One region of the Oceanobacillus kimchii X50 genome, then DNA from elsewhere that is predicted to be linked to it. Evidence: riboswitches for the same ligand, from Rfam matches in the RefSeq annotation. Region 1 holds a riboswitch; each other region holds the start of a gene.
What was found. A riboswitch is a leader RNA that binds a small molecule or an ion and turns the genes downstream of it on or off. The one in region 1 is predicted to bind S-adenosylmethionine.
Positions count from the first base shown of each region.

Region 2: it holds a riboswitch for S-adenosylmethionine, as region 1 does, so the genes downstream of both, metK (methionine adenosyltransferase) here and C794_RS18120 (iron-containing alcohol dehydrogenase family protein) in region 1, are expected to answer to the same signal.
Region 3: it holds a riboswitch for S-adenosylmethionine, as region 1 does, so the genes downstream of both, C794_RS03810 (homocysteine S-methyltransferase family protein) here and C794_RS18120 (iron-containing alcohol dehydrogenase family protein) in region 1, are expected to answer to the same signal.
Region 4: it holds a riboswitch for S-adenosylmethionine, as region 1 does, so the genes downstream of both, C794_RS14240 (O-acetylhomoserine aminocarboxypropyltransferase/cysteine synthase family protein) here and C794_RS18120 (iron-containing alcohol dehydrogenase family protein) in region 1, are expected to answer to the same signal.

Region 1 is NZ_CM001792.1:3,570,662-3,573,866, reverse strand. It holds gene C794_RS20030 (glycoside hydrolase family 84 protein) at 1-669, opposite strand, end outside; SAM riboswitch class I at 1,117-1,236, shown strand; gene C794_RS18120 (iron-containing alcohol dehydrogenase family protein) at 1,345-2,478, shown strand; gene C794_RS18115 (MetQ/NlpA family ABC transporter substrate-binding protein) at 2,475-3,205, shown strand, end outside.
Region 2 is NZ_CM001792.1:2,352,823-2,356,027, reverse strand. It holds gene pckA (phosphoenolpyruvate carboxykinase (ATP)) at 1-1,064, opposite strand, end outside; SAM riboswitch class I at 1,278-1,387, shown strand; gene metK (methionine adenosyltransferase) at 1,562-2,758, shown strand; gene C794_RS12245 (sigma-70 family RNA polymerase sigma factor) at 3,118-3,205, shown strand, end outside.
Region 3 is NZ_CM001792.1:684,248-687,452, reverse strand. It holds gene C794_RS03815 (aliphatic sulfonate ABC transporter substrate-binding protein) at 1-217, opposite strand, end outside; gene C794_RS03810 (homocysteine S-methyltransferase family protein) at 339-1,388, opposite strand; SAM riboswitch class I at 1,468-1,572, opposite strand; gene C794_RS03805 (DUF1801 domain-containing protein) at 1,793-2,221, shown strand; gene C794_RS03800 (thiolase family protein) at 2,223-3,205, opposite strand, start outside.
Region 4 is NZ_CM001792.1:2,721,962-2,725,166, reverse strand. It holds gene C794_RS14250 (dipeptidase) at 1-909, shown strand, start outside; gene C794_RS14245 (hypothetical protein) at 969-1,277, shown strand; SAM riboswitch class I at 1,405-1,511, shown strand; gene C794_RS14240 (O-acetylhomoserine aminocarboxypropyltransferase/cysteine synthase family protein) at 1,589-2,884, shown strand; gene C794_RS14230 (YitT family protein) at 3,064-3,205, opposite strand, start outside.

The DNA.
Region 1 (3,205 bases):
GTCCTTCGGAGCGAAGACATAGGAATTCGCCTTGAGTTGTCCACCGAATTCCATCAATGATTTACGATCATCATTACTCCAAGGTATGCCGTAATAACCTTCGATAAAACCTCTCACTTTCGTATTCGCATAATCGTTGATTTCTAAGTGTTTAATTTGATTATCAGAACGCTGGCTGAGTATTTTTTCGAGGGAGACAATCCCATAAAATGCAGCATCGGTATCTTTACCAATCACCGTCATCGTATTGTTGCTAATTTCCAATTGGTAAGCATCAATCTGATCAAAGTCCATATTATTCGAATCAAGTGTATTCTCCGCGTTCTTTGCTGCTGGGCCACCAGATTCTACGGTTCCGACAAAAAGAGTAATGGCATCTTTGGAAGGTTCTTCTGTGATTTCCGGTATGGGCAGGTTATTGGTGGCAAATATTTCGGTTACTTTTTTCCTTGTGGCATCATCAATCGTGTCATCATAAACAACTTGAATATCCTTGTTGAGGGTTAGCGCACCTTCCCCGTATTCGACACTCTGGGGTGTTGGGTAGAATTCGTATTCCACTTCCGTACTTTTGCTTTCCGCGTTTATGTGTGAGGTGAACGATACCGTTGTAAAGCTAACGAGCAACATTGCGATAATAGGTGAATACCATAACAGTTGTTTTTTCATTTTCTTTATTCCTTTCTTTTTTGTATTTGTCGTACAAGATCAAAAAGGCGTAAAGGATCGAAAAACTAAATTTGAATGGCTTTCCTGCTTGTCCTGGTTTATTTCTTAGAATTATTGCGGAGAATACACCTCCCGAGGTTTAGAAGCGATAATCCTATTTGTTAAAATGTAATAGGATTATCTGTGACTTCCCTAGATTGTAATAACACGTCCCCCAATGGTTGAATACGATTCCCACTATAATAAAGCGGTCTCATTTATATATGAATCTATCTTAAAAGTTATAATTTCGTGTGTCAATGTTTTTACTGAATTTTAAGAAAATATACTCATTAAAAGGAATAGTAGAGTTTTTTGCTGCCTGTTTACTAAAAAAACCTAACTAACTCTATTGACAATTAGTAAAAACCGTAATAGTATGATAATTAAAATTAAATACGCTAATATCTCTTATTGAGAGTGGCTGAGGGACTGGCCCTGTGACGCCCGGCAACCGTTCATCTTAATTCCAATGATGAATAGGTGCTAAATCCTGCAAAATACGGATAGTATTTTGAGAAATAAGAGAGGTGATGAATGACTTACGTATTGTTATGTTATGCCTCTCGAGTTCAAATCGGGAGGCATTTTTAGTTTCCCAAAAAAATTTACACCATGAGAAAAGAGGAAGGGTTTATGTCCACATCTATTGTTAAAGGAGCTCCTGGTCATTATCGGATTGGCTCTGATGTCTTAGAGGAAATTCCTGTACTCCTTGAAGAATTATCAGTTGACCGTATACAAGTTATCGCAGGGAAGAAATCATGGCAGGCGACAAAGCCGTATTTACCTTATGTATTAGTGGAGCAAGTAGAACCGAATATCATCTTTATCGAAGGTCATACCACGCTAGAAAAAGCAGAGACCATAGCGAATCAGCTTCATCAACATTCTGTGGATGCTGTGATTGGTATTGGCGGCGGGACAGCGCTCGATATTACGAAGGCTGCAGCTGTGAAAGCAGATGTTAAATCGATTTTAATTCCGACGATTGCTGCGACTTGTGCTGCGTGGACACCGCTTAGTGTTTTCTATGACAGCGATGGGGCATTTACACATTATACGGATTTTCCGTTGGCGACCACGCTTGTCTTAGTAGAACCAGCTATCATTGCACATGCCCCAATAGAATATTTAAGGGCGGGGATAGGTGATACACTGGCAAAATTTTATGAAGCAGATGCATTGATCGAGAGTTTTTACCCGAATGAAGAAGCGCCTGTACCAGTGAAAGTTTCGCAATTTTCTGCGGGGATTTGCCGGGATGTACTACTGAAGGATGGAAAGGCTGCACTGGATGCCGCACGCACTAAACAAGTTACGCCTGCATTTATTCGAGTTATCGAGGCGATCATCATCACGGGTGGAATGGTAGGCGGATTTGGCGATAAAGCAGGGAGAATTGCCGGTGCGCATTCGATACATAATGGATTAACGGAAGCAATCGAGGCAAAAAACTTCTTACACGGAGAGCTCGTCGCATACGGAATTCTTGGCCAATTGGCATTCGAAAACAAAGAGGATGAGCTTTTGCGTCTACTCGATTTTTACGATCAATGGCAATTGCCGTCTAGTTTACAAGGAATCGGCATTGATGTAACCAATACGGAGCTCGTGGAGAAAATCATTCAGAAAGCAATTCTGCCGCAAGAGTCGATTCATTTTATGAATAAGGAAGTTACGGCGGAATCATTAGCTGGTGCGTTACAGCAAGTAGAGAAATATAATCAAGCCTATTACACGGAAAAAAGAGGAGAGAAAACATCATGAAAAAAGGATTATTAATAGCGATCGTACTTTTAGCAATATCATTATTGGCTGCGTGTGGCAGTGAGGAATCTAGCGGGTCGGGTCAAGGATTGTACGATGATGAAAAATTAGTCATCGGTGTAACGGCAGGGCCACATGAAGAAATTCTTGAAAAAGTAACGGAACTAGCAGAAGAGGAAGGCATCGAAATCGAGTCAAAGGTGTTCACGGATTATGTTATGCCAAACGTTGCTTTAGCTGAAGGGGAGATTGATTTAAATATCTTCCAAACAGAACCGTATTTTAATGCGTTTAAAGAAGATAGAAACTTAGATTTAGTGAAATCATTTGATACCGTTACTTTCCCGATGGGGATTTATTCATTAGATGTCGATGATGTGTCTGAATTACCTGAGGGATCCACCATCGGACTGCCTAGTGACCCTACAAATAGTGGTCGTGCACTTTTACTATTTGAACAAGCTGGTTTAATTGAGTTGGATTCGGAGACAGGAATTAATTCTACGGTTCGTGACATTGATAAGAATAACGGCAATTATGAATTTGTGGAACTAGATTCTGCGCAGATTGCACGTCAGTTAGAGGAATTGGATGCAGCTGCGATTAATACAAATTTTGCTATCGAAGCCGGATTTACCCCTACGGAAGACTCTATTTATATTGAGCCGAAAGATTCTCCTTACATTAACCATGCTGCGGTGAGGGCAGAAAACGAAGACGATGAAAT
Region 2 (3,205 bases), 1.2 Mb from region 1:
CTAATTGGAGGTAACGTGCCAGATGCATCGGCAGTTAAGAAAATAATTGTATTTGGATGTCCTGCAACACTAGGGTTAATAATGTTATCAATATTCTCTAACGGATAAGCAGCACGTGTGTTTTCCGTTAATGATGTATCATCGTAATCAGGTTCTCTACTATTATCATCTAAAATTACGTTCTCTAAGACCGAACCGTATCGGATCGCATTATAAATTTGTGGCTCCTTTTCTTGCGAGAGATTGATACATTTTGCATAACATCCGCCCTCAATATTGAATACGCCATTAGGACTCCAACCATGTTCGTCATCACCAATTAGTTTACGGTAAGGGTCTGCAGACAATGTTGTTTTACCAGTACCGGACAAACCAAAAAATAATGCAACGTCTCCTTCTTGACCAACATTAGCAGAACAATGCATAGAAAGCACATCTTGCTGTGGTAATAAATAATTCATCACAGAAAAGATTGACTTTTTAATCTCTCCAGCATATTCGGTGCCCCCAATAAGTACAATTCGTTTTTTAAAAGAAATTAATATAAATGTTTCTGAATTTGTTCCATCAATAGCTGGGTCGGCCTTAAATCCGGGAGCTGAAATAACTGTAAATTCTGCTTGGTGTTTGGATAATTCCTCTTCTGTTGGAGTAATGAATAACTGTCTAGAAAATAAATTGTGCCAGGCATATTCATTGATAACCTGAATAGGAAGCCGATAAGTGTGATCAGATCCAGCAAACCCTTGAAATTTAAATATTTCTTGTTTTTCATTTAAATAATTGATTACTTTTGATAATAATTGATTAAACACTTCTTCTTGAATTGGTTTATTTACTTTACCCCAATTGACATGTAGATCAGAAACCTTATCTTTCACTATAAACTTATCTTCCGGAGATCGACCAGTGTATGTTCCTGTAGTGGCACGAATTGCTCCTGTAGATGTAAGTACTCCTTCTTGTCTATAAAGAATTTTTTCAACAAGTTGTGCTACCGATAAATTATGGTGGATATGGTTTGTTTGAAGTTCTTTCATATAAGACTTATCAACGGTTTTCATGGTATAATCTCCTTATTGTTAGTGATAGTAGTTTTAATTTGTAACTCATAACGGTCTTTATATACCTAAATCTGATTATTAGTATAACACATTAAAATTAATAGTCCATACTATTATTGAGATTTATTTTATGCATTATTTTTTTCGATGTGACAGGGTCTATATTAGTTGACAGATAACTCACCTTTCGTTAATCTTAACCTTGAACGGATACTCTTATTCAGAGTTGGTGGAGGGACAGCCCCGATGAAGCCCAGCAACCATCACTACGGTGAAAAGGTGCTAACCTGATGCAAGGATAATAATTCCTTGAACAATAAGAGCGAAAGGCCATAATTCTTCCTTTCCTCATGTTTTGAAGGGAAGTTTTTTTTGTTTTCAATATATATTTTTTGGTACCACGTTTTTGAAAGGACGAGGTGCTTTTATTGGCACTTTGAATAGGATAGAAGTTATAAAGAGATCCGTAACAACATATTAAAGGAGAGTTTAGCCTTATGGCTGCAAATCGACGTTTATTTACTTCAGAGTCAGTAACTGAGGGACATCCAGATAAAATGTCTGACCAAATATCAGATGCTATCTTAGATGAAATTTTAAAAAAAGATCCGAATGCAAGGGTTGCATGTGAAACAACAGTAACTACAGGACTTGTTCTTGTATCAGGAGAAATTTCCACTTCTACTTATGTAGATATACCTGCACTTGTTCGTGAAACAGTAAAAAATATTGGGTATACACGTGCTAAATATGGCTTTGATTTTGAAACTTGTGCGGTATTAACTGCTATTGATGAACAGTCTGCAGATATTGCAGGGGGAGTAAATCAGGCACTTGAAGCTCGACAAGGTAAAATGAGTGAAGAAGAAATTGATGCTATTGGTGCTGGTGACCAAGGACTTATGTTTGGATATGCTTGTGATGAAACTGAAGAATTAATGCCATTACCAATCTCATTAGCACATCAATTATCTAAAAGATTAGCGGATGTAAGAAAAGAAGGGATTGTGGATTACCTTCGTCCAGATGGTAAGACACAAGTAACCGTTGAATATGATGAGAATGACAAACCTGTACGTATTGATACTATCGTTATATCTACACAACATCATTCAGAGATTCAAAATGAACAAATTGAAAGAGATATGATTGAAAAAGTAATTCAAGCAGTTGTTCCTAATGAATTGTTAGATGATAAAACAAAATACTTTATTAATCCAACTGGTCGATTTGTAATTGGAGGTCCACAAGGTGATGTAGGGCTAACCGGAAGAAAAATTATTGTAGACACATACGGTGGTTACGCTAGACATGGTGGGGGTGCTTTTAGTGGTAAAGATGCTACAAAAGTAGACCGCTCGGCAGCATATGCTGCGCGCTATGTTGCTAAGAATATTGTTGCCGCAGGACTTGCTAAATCTTGTGAAGTTCAGTTAGCTTATGCTATAGGTGTGGCACAACCAGTATCCATTGCAGTTAATACATTTGGAACTGGGAAAGTTAGTGAAGATCGTTTAGTAGAAGCTGTTCGAGAATTGTTTGATCTCCGTCCAGCGGGAATTATCCGAATGCTCGATTTAAGAAAACCTATCTTTAAAAATACTGCAGCATATGGTCACTTTGGTCGAAAAGATATTTTATTCCCATGGGAAAAAACAGATAAAACGGAAGAGCTTATTGCATTAACTAAATAAATAATTAATTGATTTATTGATTTAAAAAACTATCATCTCTTTGTAGGATGGTAGTTTTTTTATTAGCAATCAAACCGAGTAACATTGTGACGTTCATTTGTCATAAATAATTAATTTTCAACTAAACGTCAATTTTTAATAGAATTTTATAATATTGTCTTAATATAGAGGAAAATTTTCATATGTTTATCTGAAAAATATGAAATTATGTTAAATTCTTCTGGTAAGTTTACTGATTTATGAAAATTCATAACTGCTTAATATGATATTATGACAAATATTATATTATATATTGCAAAGCAGGTGGTAGTATCATTGAACTTGTAGAAGAAGCACAGAAAGGTAACCAAGAATCATTTATGACTTTATTTCATAGTTGTGAGAAAAATTTATACCGGATTGCAAATACATATGTTAAGAACTCTAATGATACATATGATGTAATCC
Region 3 (3,205 bases), 940 kb from region 1:
CTTGACTTAGTACCCACTCCACACCTATTCCTTCATCTTCTAAGGCTTCTTCTAACCATCCTTGTTCTTTTAATACAAGGCTTGTTGGTGAATAATACGCATAATCTAACCGAATCTTATCAGGCTTTCCATCTGCTGCACTTGAATCAGATCCACATGCTGCTATTAAACTACTTATTATTATCACTAAAGCTATACTCATTAACTTACTTCTCATTAAATTCTCCTCCTTATAATTATTCAAATAAGATTACTTGGTTTTATAACAATGAGGTTCGTACTTCTCCAACTGTATCTAAATGAATAGTATAGGAGATTTAACATCAATATAAGATTTGTTATGCCTTAAATCGATAGCCTACATTATGTTCTTTTAATGTTTTATCTTTCCCAAACAAGAAATGCTTCTCCATATTAGGAGAATAGGGAGAATTAATGGTCTCCTTACCGACTGCCTCTGCAACAGCTCTAAGCATTGCTGGAGATGCTCCACAACATAACCCAATATAATTAACACCAATCCCCTTTGCTTCTTTTGCCCACTCTGCTAATTCATAACGGTTATGGTACAGTGGATCTAAAGCAGTTGGAAAAGTTGTTTCAGTAGGCAAATGGCAACTACAACCACCATCAGGTAAATTAAAAAATGTCGGATGCTCATCTGATGTACGATATGGAATGGGTAATGCTCCTACATAACCGTCTACATGCTTTCTAATTTTTGCAATATAAGGTTGCATCGTATCTGGACCTCGGAAACAATTCATTCCAACTACAAGTGCTCCCTTTTCCGATAATATTTTACAAGATTCCTCTACCGTATAGCCATCCCTTAAAATGTTTTCTCCCATTAACCCTAGTGTAATGACAGCTGGCAAGTCTTTTTTCAATATTTCTTCCAAAGCAATTTCTGCTTCTTCATGATAATAAAATGTTTCACCATTAATAAAATCAACATCTTCTTCTTTACTCCACTGAGCCATTTCAGCGAACATCTCTCTAACTTTAGATTTGCTTGATTCATCATAAGGGTCAAAGATATTTGTATTAGATATATTTCCTGCAACTAATGCTTCTTCCAATGGATGCTCTTTCGCTACTTCCTTTGCTAAACGAATAGCACTTCTATTCAATGGTTCTAATAATTTTTCCTTGCCAATAATGCGCATTTTTTCTCGATGTGCATTGTATGTAAATGCTAATACAACATCCGAACCAGCATTCATAAAATCACGATACGTTTGTTTTAAAGCATCCGGGTTCGCAAGTGCTACTTCTGGTACAAACGAACCTGCCTGTAAATACCCTCTCCTCTCTAATTCAAATAAATATCCTTCTCCTACTATTACCGTACCTTCTTGCAAACGTCTTTTTAAACTACGCTTCATCATAATCTCCTCCTTCATTATTTTTACAAACAAAAACCCTTCTTCTAAAAGTAAGAAGAAGGGTTAACCTACATTGTTCTTCTTATCTTTAAGGCATATAAGCCTATTGGAATTAGCACCATACCTTATAAGGCTGGTTGCTGAGACTTCATCGGGCCAATCCCTCCGTCTCTCTTGATAAGTCTAACTATATTTAATTTTTTAAAAATTAACTTTTTAATATCTTATATGATAACCATAAAATAATCAATAGGAAATTTAAATTATTCATTTATTATTTTTTAAATGATTTCCTAGTGAGTGATGCCGTGCCTGATAAAAAACTGCCAGTTGCAATCTAAATCAAAAATATATTGTAAATATTTGTTATACTATTATCAATCATAGGATTAGGAGTGATGAAAATGTATGAACTAAAAACAAAAGAAACAGAAAACAGTGTTATTCAATTCATCGAAAGTGTTGATCATCTTCAAAAGAAAGAAGATGCTTATAAACTATTAGATATATTTACCGAATCTACTGAGTATCCAGCAAAAATGTGGGGAACAAGTATTATTGGCTTTGGAAAATACAATTATAAATACGCTTCTGGCCACTCCGGAGAATTTTTAATAGTAGGATACTCTCCCAGAAAATCAAAAATTAGTCTCTATCTCGCAACAGATATTGTTCAAGATAGTGAATTAATGACAGCTTTAGGTAAATACACTACCGGAAAATCGTGTGTTTATATTAACAAACTCAGTGATATTAATCTTGATATCTTACGTCGTTTAATTAAACAATCACTTTTCCATATCAAATCAACTTATCCTGATACTGCAAAATAACTTAGCACTGTTCGATCAATATTGCCATTCCTTGGCCGCCACCAGCGCATAAAGTTGCTATACCATATTGCTGTTTTCTTTTTATTAGTTCATAGATTAATGTCGTAATTATCCGGGTGCCCGTAGCACCGACCGGATGACCTAACGCAATCGCCCCTCCATTAACATTTACTTTTTCATGATCCAAACCTAGTTCACGAATAACAGCAACGGATTGAGAAGCGAAAGCTTCATTCAATTCTAGTAAATCTATGTCTTGGATTGTTTTTTGATTTCGTTTAAGTAGTTGTTTGACTGCCGGTACTGGGCCAATTCCCATTATTTCAGGGGAAACACCCGCTGTACTCCAATCTACGATTCTTGCGAGTGGTTGCAAGCCAAGATGTTTGGCATGTGATTCTTTCATAATAACCAAAGCTGAGGCACCATCATTTCTGCCGCAAGCATTACCAGCAGTCACCGTCCCACCTGCTTCAAATACTGGATTAAGATTTGCTAGTTTCTCTAGAGATGTATCAAATCGAGGATATTCATCTACTTCAAATATAGATATCTGTTTCTTTTCCACAACCTCAATAGGAGCTATTTCATCTTTAAACCGTCCACTTTCTATAGCTTTTTTTGCTCTGCGCTGACTTTCTATCGCAAATGCATCTTGATCTTCTCTTGATATATTATATTTTCTAGCAACATTCTCAGCTGTAATACCCATAGATAGATTCTTACCATAGATTTCTTGAGGTTGTTGTCCTGCTTCTAAATTAGAATCGACAATGGTTGTTCGATCTCCTCCAAATCTAGTATTTCGTAAGTATATTGGAGAACGGCTCATACTCTCTGTCCCACCCGCTATGACAATATCAGCTTGATTACTAAGAATTTGTTGTACTCCAGATGTCACTGCCTGGATTCCAGATGCACATAATCTATTTACTGTAAAAGCAGTCACTTGTTCAGGGATACCCGCTCTTAGCGCTGCTACTC
Region 4 (3,205 bases), 850 kb from region 1:
ATGGCAAAAAGGGGCTTTCAACAACCAAAAAGGGTATTGAATTTTGAAAATGATCATGAACTAAATACAAATTTAGAAAGATTGCAGCAAGGTGGGGTACAAGTACAGTTCTTTGCTGTTTTCATACATCCAGATGTACCGACAAATGAGCAATGGCAACATGCTTTAGAACAAATAGATTTGTTTTATTCGGAGATTATTGAGAAACATCCGCAAATAAAACATATTAAACAATGGGATGAAATTAACAATCTTAAAGAACATCAAATTGGTGCAGTCCTAACGTTAGAAGGAGCAGAAGCAATAGGTAATGACTTGGTGAAATTGAGATATCTATATCGTTTAGGAGTTCTTTCGATTGGGTTAACATGGAATCATGCTAATTTATGTGCAGACGGTGCGGAGGAACCACGAGGTGGTGGATTAACAAGATTAGGTAAGTCGGTTGTTGAAATGAACAATAACCACATGGTCTTTACGGATGTTTCTCATTTAACCGTAGAAGGCTTTTGGGATGTAATGAAAAGTGCAAAATATCCTTTTGCTTCACATTCTAATGTTCGCGCAATTTGCGATCATCCAAGAAATTTATATGATGATCAAATTAAGGCGTTGATTGATTGCAACGGACAAATACAGCTTGCGTTGTATCCACCATTTCTTGTAAAAAATGCAGAGTCTGCTAAACTAACGGATCTTTTTCATCATATAGATCATATATGTGCGTTAGGTGGTGAGAAACACATTGGATTTGGATCAGATTTTGATGGTATTTCATATTTTATTGAAGGACTCGAGGATGCTTCTAAGTATGAGTTATTGCGAGATGAGTTACAAAAGCATTATTCTGAGCATTTAGTAAGAGGATTTATATATCAAAACTTTATTAATCATTTACCTCATGTATAAGAAGCTTTGATTTTTCTAATACTAGCCATTAGAAATGAAAAGAATGGCAGGTGCTTTCCATGTTACGATTCCTCGTTTTAACACTGGTATTATTATTTAGTATTAATCATATAGAGACTTCTGCTGAGCCTTTGGAATTGGATACTCCAAAGAATACGATACATGAATGGAAAGAAATCGAAAATCATGTAGAAAAAATACATGTAGATACTCATTATATTGAATATCGTCGAAATTTTATTAAAGAAACAAGACCTTGTAAAATTTATCATCATATACGTACTATTGTTTACTATTGTGAGATACATGGACATACAAAAGTAGAAACGGTTTTAGAAAAGATTGAACATAGTGAAGATCATTCATAATAAATGATAAAAGTGATGCGTTGGTTGACATACTACTTTCATATCACACTAAGATTAATACGAAAAAATTTATTGACATTTCGTACATTTTGCATTATTATTCTACCAATAACTTTATATATGTTTTTTCTTATCATGAGAGGTGGAGGGATATGGCCCTAAGAAACCTCGGCAACAGGTTCTTCATAGGATACTGTGCCAATTCCATCAAGCGAGTCGCTTGGAAGATAAGAATAGAATGACTTTTTAGTTGCTAACCTCTATTCTTATTGCAGAATAGAGGTTTTTTGAATGAAGAGGGAGGAATAATATTGACTAATAAATCTGATGGAACTTTAAATTTTAATACGATTGCTCAACATGGAGGACAGGAGTTTGATAAGGAAACGAATGCTAGGGCGGTACCTATTTATCAAACTACATCCTATGGGTTCGAAAGTCCGGAACAAGCTGCGTCTCTTTTTCAAATGCAAGAAGCTGGCTACATTTATTCTCGTAATGCAAATCCAACAAACCGAGTTCTGGAAAAGCGCATAGCAGAATTAGAGGGAGGAATTGATGCATTTGCAGTTTCTTCTGGACAATCCGCTATTACCATTGCTTTATTAACACTTGCGAAAGTAGGCGATGAAATTGTGGCAACAAATGAGTTGTATGGTGGTACTTATAATCTATTTTCTGAGACGTTTAAACGCTTTGGTGTAACGGTCCGTTTTGTCGATGGCACAAACTTCTCGGAAATATCCTCATCCATTAATGAGAATACGAAGGCAATCTTTACGGAAACAATTGGTAATCCTGGATTGCAAATAGCTGATATCAAAGCGTTAAGCACTATAGCGCATAATCATGGAATACCTTTAGTCGTTGATTCTACATTTACTACTCCATATTTACAACGGCCATTTACATTTGGTGCAGATATTGTAGTCCATTCAACTACAAAGTTTATAGGAGGACATGGAACATCTATCGGTGGGATTATCGTTGATTCAGGGGAATTTAACTGGGCAAACGGAAATTTCCCTGAATTTACAACACCTAAAAGTTCTTTAAACAATCAATCTTATATCGAACTAAAAAATGCCAATGCATTTATTTCAAAAGCGCGATTTGAATTAGGACATGACATTGGGACAGCATTATCTCCGTTTAATGGGTGGTTATTTATTCAAGGATTAGAATCACTACCATTACGAATGAAGCAACACGTAATAAATACGAGACAAATTGCTACGTATTTAAGTGAACATGAAAGAGTAACCTGGGTAAATTACCCTGGATTATCAGGAAATCATCAATATGAACTTGCAAAAACCTATTTACCTCAAGGGGCCGGAGCGATTTTTACATTTGGAATAGAAGGAGGGCATGAAGCAGCGAAAACGTTTATTCAATCGTTAAATTTATTATCACACGTTGCAAATATTGGCGATTCGAAGACGCTGGTAATTCATCCTGCAAGTACGACACACGCAAGATTAACCCCAGAACAACAAAAAAGGACGGGTGTGACACCAGATCAGATTCGTATATCAGTTGGATTAGAAGATGTGGAGGATATAAAAAGCGATATTCATCAAGCTCTTCAAAAAAGTAGGGGGTAATTTGAGATGGCACGATCCGTAAGAACAGGTAATACGAATTCTTTTAACAAGAAGTGCACGAATACACTGAGAGGACATTCAATTATCGCTACCAGAATTAAGTTATTCAACGTTAAAAAACCAAGTAAGACAAAACCAGAACTACAATCTCTTGAATTGTAGTTCTGTATAATAAAACCTTATAATTTTTGTCCAGAATAACGATCGAGTGAAAATCCTTTTCCAAGAATTTCAGATGCATTTATAAATATGACAAAGGACTCTGGAGATTCAGTCTGTAAGAGTCTTTTTAATTTTACTGCTTCAGTTTGTTCTGCAACA